2 regions of the Psychrobacillus sp. FSL K6-4046 genome follow, and region 1 is predicted to be linked to the other one. Evidence: a T-box and tRNA genes for the amino acid it is inferred to sense, from the RefSeq annotation. Region 1 holds a T-box; the other holds one or more tRNA genes.

The links. A T-box is a leader RNA that pairs with one kind of tRNA and senses whether it is charged. The one in region 1 lies ahead of leuS (leucine--tRNA ligase), so its partner is inferred to be a tRNA-Leu.
Region 2: it encodes a tRNA-Leu, which carries the amino acid that the T-box ahead of leuS (leucine--tRNA ligase) is inferred to sense. The anticodon was not compared.

Annotation. Positions count from the first base shown of each region.
Region 1 covers NZ_CP152020.1:1,266,538-1,268,913, forward strand. The annotation lists gene MKY09_RS06240 (CoA transferase subunit A) at 1-288, shown strand, start outside; gene MKY09_RS06245 (3-oxoacid CoA-transferase subunit B) at 302-955, shown strand; T-box leader at 1,042-1,255, shown strand; gene leuS (leucine--tRNA ligase) at 1,347-2,376, shown strand, end outside.
Region 2 covers NZ_CP152020.1:3,063,066-3,065,441, forward strand. The annotation lists gene MKY09_RS15005 (IS1182 family transposase) at 1-293, opposite strand, end outside; gene MKY09_RS15010 (ion channel) at 597-905, opposite strand; tRNA gene MKY09_RS15015 (tRNA-Leu) at 1,309-1,390, opposite strand; tRNA gene MKY09_RS15020 (tRNA-Cys) at 1,423-1,496, opposite strand; tRNA gene MKY09_RS15025 (tRNA-Gly) at 1,503-1,577, opposite strand; tRNA gene MKY09_RS15030 (tRNA-Gln) at 1,584-1,655, opposite strand; tRNA gene MKY09_RS15035 (tRNA-His) at 1,657-1,732, opposite strand; tRNA gene MKY09_RS15040 (tRNA-His) at 1,768-1,843, opposite strand; tRNA gene MKY09_RS15045 (tRNA-Trp) at 1,869-1,942, opposite strand; tRNA gene MKY09_RS15050 (tRNA-Tyr) at 1,949-2,032, opposite strand; tRNA gene MKY09_RS15055 (tRNA-Thr) at 2,042-2,117, opposite strand; tRNA gene MKY09_RS15060 (tRNA-Phe) at 2,122-2,197, opposite strand; tRNA gene MKY09_RS15065 (tRNA-Asp) at 2,220-2,295, opposite strand; tRNA gene MKY09_RS15070 (tRNA-Met) at 2,299-2,375, opposite strand.

The DNA of each region.
Region 1 (2,376 bases):
ATGTATGACGGCAAGGAATACGTTCTAGAAGAAGCACTTAGAGCAGATTTTGCGTTGATTCGCGCAGCTAAGGCAGATAAATTTGGTAACCTAATCTATAACAAAACAGCTCAAAACTTCAATCCAATGATGGCTGCTGCAGGGAAAATTACAATTGCTGAGGTAGAAGAAATCGTTGAGACAGGCGATTTAGATCCAGCTCAAATACATACGCCAAGTATTTATGTCCAAGGTCTGTTCCAAGCAGAACAGGAAAAAAGAATCGAACGTCTAACGACACGTTCATAAGGGGGAGATTCGGATGAATACACGAGAAAAAATTGCGAGAAGAGCAGAAAAAGAAATTGAAAATGGGAACTACGTGAATTTAGGAATAGGTATTCCAACCTTAGTTGCCAACTTTATATCTCCAGATAAAACAGTTGTGCTTCAATCAGAAAATGGTCTTTTAGGTATCGGACCATATCCAACTGAGCAAGAAGTCGATCCAGATCTTATCAACGCTGGGAAGGAAACAGTTACTACCATTCCGGGTTCTTCCTTCTTTTCAAGTGCTGAGTCATTTGCCATGATACGCGGGGGGCACGTAGACGTTGCAATTTTAGGGGCAATGGAGGTTTCCGAAAAGGGAGACTTAGCTAACTGGATGATTCCAGGTAAGATGATTAAAGGAATGGGCGGCGCAATGGATTTAGTGCATGGTGCCAAAAAAATTATCGTAATTATGGACCACTGCGCGAAGGATGGTTCTGCAAAGATTAAAAAACAATGTGAGCTTCCTTTAACAGGTAAAGCCGTTGTGAATAAAATCATAACAGAACGGGCAATGATTGAAGTAACAGAAGATGGGCTAGAATTAAAAGAAGTATTTGAGGGATATTCTGTGCAGGATATTATAGATGCTACGGAAGCTGATTTAATCATTAAAGACGTAAAAGAGAATGTAGCTATTTAATTTAGTGTTTTTTTCGATATTTGATGAGAGTGCATCTTGTGTTTTCTTTTCATTTCAATTAGAATTAATGCAATAACCATAAATAATTTTCGACTAAGACAAGGAATAGTAAATAACACTCGTTTCTAAAGAGAGCTAACGTATGGTGCAAGTTAGTGTTACGAATTATTGAACTCGCCTTTGAGTCTGTATAAGTGAACGATTAGTAGCTTATACCGTTTTCCGCGTTAAGGAGACAAGTTGAGTGGAATTTTTCACTAATTTGGGTGGTACCGCGTGAGTATATCTCTCGTCCCTTAAGTTTTTTAAGGGGCGAGTTTTTTTATTTGGTGTTGTTTTTAATGGTGAAATGACGGTTTAGACAACACCATTACTTGAAGGAGGAAGAAAAATGAGCTTTAATCATGAAGCAATTGAGCAAAAGTGGCAAAGGTATTGGAAAGAAAACAAAACATATAAAATGATTGACGATCCTTCCAAACCAAAATTTTATGCATTAGATATGTTCCCATATCCATCTGGAGTTGGACTGCATGTTGGACATCCGCTTGGATATATTGCTACAGATATTTTAAGTGCATATAAACGCAAACAAGGATATAACGTACTTCACCCAATGGGCTGGGATGCTTTTGGTCTTCCTGCTGAGCAATATGCAATTGACACTGGTAATGATCCAGCGGAGTTCACAGCAAAAAATATTGCAACATTCAAACGTCAAATGATGGATCTTGGATTCTCATATGATTGGGATCGTGAAATTAATACAACGGATCCTTCCTATTACAAGTGGACACAATGGATCTTTATCCAGCTTTATAAAAAAGGCTTAGCATATGTGGATGAAGTGCCGGTAAACTGGTGTCCTGCATTAGGTACAGTGTTAGCAAACGAAGAGGTAATCGATGGGCTATCCGAGCGTGGGGGACATCCAGTAGAACGTCGTCCAATGCGTCAATGGGTTCTTCGTATTACTGCTTATGCAGATAGATTGTTAGAGGATTTAGATGACCTTGATTGGCCTGAGAGCTTAAAGGAAATGCAACGTAACTGGATTGGACGTTCAGAAGGTGCAGAGCTTACATTTGAAGTTGTGGATACTGATCAATCATTCCAAGCATTTACAACTCGTCCCGACACGATTTTTGGTGCAACGTATGCGGTATTGGCACCTGAGCATAAATTAGTGGATACTATTACAACTCCAGAGCAAATGGAGGCAGTGCAAGCATATAAAGATCAAGTTAAATTGAAAAGTGATTTAGAACGTACTGATCTTGCTAAGCATAAAACAGGTGTATTCACTGGTGCTTATGCAATTAATCCAGTGAGTGGTGAAAAAATGCCAATCTGGATCGCTGATTACGTTTTAGCGACATATGGAACTGGTGCTATTATGGCAGTTCCAGCACATGATGAGC
Region 2 (2,376 bases), 1.8 Mb from region 1:
TCCTCTGGAGCCATTCCTAAGAAGTATTTAAATGACATATCATATTTTGAACGTTCCACTAAATCCACATCGGACACATCATGAATTGCTTTTAATAATAAATACTTAAACATACGAATGGGTGAAATCGCTTTACGACCATGATCCAAACAATATTTTGATTGAAGTTCTTCTAAAATAAACGAAAAATCAACAAGTTCATTGATTTGACGAAGCATATTGTCTTTTGGAATTATTAAATCATATAACGCCATGTATGGACTTAAGTTCAGCGTTTCTTGGTTTGAAATCATTGTGAGCACCCCTGCATTTACTTTTCTTTAGTATAGCAAGAAAATAATTTTTCGGTCTGAGTACATTTTAAAAAATTCTATAACAGGTAGAAAAGTGGATTGGATTGGAGTGCAGAGCGGTGACTCCTAGGGGATTAGCGGCCACGGCGAGCACCCGGACTGAGCGCAGCGAGGGAGAAGGCTTGCCGGGCCGCCCCCTGGAAAGCATCCGCTCGGAACGGAAAGACATGGATTCAGAAAATAGTAGAAGATGAACAGAACCTGCATTCATACTCTACCTCTAAACGTTTTAAAGGCACTTTTTCAGTGCCCTCGTACCAAGTCTCCATAACCAACAGATAATAAGGTGACTCCGCTAAAATAGAGATAATCCCAGAAATTTTCTCCTCCCTCTTTCCCTTCTTCGGTGCTAATTCTTATTACCTCCCCATCCATGGCCAATAAATAATAAAGAATAGCAAATCCAACGGTAATGCCAAGCATAGCGAAAAATAGCTTTTGAAATAAAGTTGACTGAAAATAGCTCATCTTATATTTACGACCTGAAAAGAAATAGTACAAGGTTGTTACCATAAATAAAATAGTCAATCCCATTAGTATCGTGGAAAACATGCATCTATTCCTCTCTGTCTCACGAGTCCATCCAGTTTGAGTTTTTGTATGAATGTCGATATGACTATCTTGTCAATCGAATATAAAAATATACAAAAGGAATTAATATAGGAAACGAAAATATAGATACTCTTTCATTTCATGAATTAAGACGTAAGCATAGAAATGTACATATTTATTATTAAAGGAAAAAAAGATATTGAATGATTCTTAAGAGCTTTCTAATGCAATGTTTATTTTCATTAACAGAAGTCTTAACGCTTTTAGTGATTAACTATTACTTCATCTAGACATTCAGAATACCTTTATACATGGGATTACGTCCTTTTAGGAAACAACAAAAAAGACCTCTAACAAAGTAGTTAGAAGTCTTGATAGGTATGACTTTATGTCATGAATATGATACCGGTGGTCGGGGTCGAACCGACACATCCGAAGATACGGGATTTTGAGTCCCGCGCGTCTGCCAATTCCGCCACACCGGCATATTGAAGGCAGTAAATACTTTTTTAAAAATTGGAGGCGGCAACCGGATTTGAACCGGTGATAAAGGTGTTGCAGACCTGTGCCTTACCACTTGGCTATGCCGCCTTAATTTGGAGCGGAAGACGAGGTTCGAACTCGCGACCCCCACCTTGGCAAGGTGGTGTTCTACCACTGAACTACTTCCGCAAATAACTGGGGTACCTGGATTCGAACCAGGGCATGACGGAATCAAAATCCGTTGCCTTACCGCTTGGCTATACCCCAATGGGGCGACCGATGGGAATTGAACCCACGAATGCCGGAATCACAATCCGGTGCGTTAACCACTTCGCCACGACCGCCACAGAATAAAAAAAAGAGCTAACCAGATAGAATATGGGGCGACTGATGGGAATTGAACCCACGAATGCCGGAATCACAATCCGGTGCGTTAACCACTTCGCCACAACCGCCATTATTCAAAGTTAACTTATTATTTGGCAGGGGCAGTAGGAATCGAACCCACATCAAAGGTTTTGGAGACCTCTATTCTACCGTTAAACTATGCCCCTAATAACTGGTGGAGGGGGACGGATTCGAACCGCCGAACCCTAAGGAGCGGATTTACAGTCCGCCGCGTTTAGCCACTTCGCTACCCCTCCACTAGACAGTGGTGCCGGAAAGAGGACTTGAACCCCCAACCTACTGATTACAAGTCAGTTGCTCTACCAATTGAGCTATTCCGGCGTAATGGTGGCTCAGGACGGAATCGAACCGCCGACACAAGGATTTTCAGTCCTTTGCTCTACCGACTGAGCTACTGAGCCACATACGTACATTAAAGATAAATGGCGGTCCCGACCGGGATCGAACCGGCGATCTCCTGCGTGACAGGCAGGCATGTTAACCGCTACACCACGGGACCATTTGGTTGCGGGGACAGGATTTGAACCTGTGACCTTCGGGTTATGAGCCCGACGAGCTACCGAACTGCTCCACCCCGCGA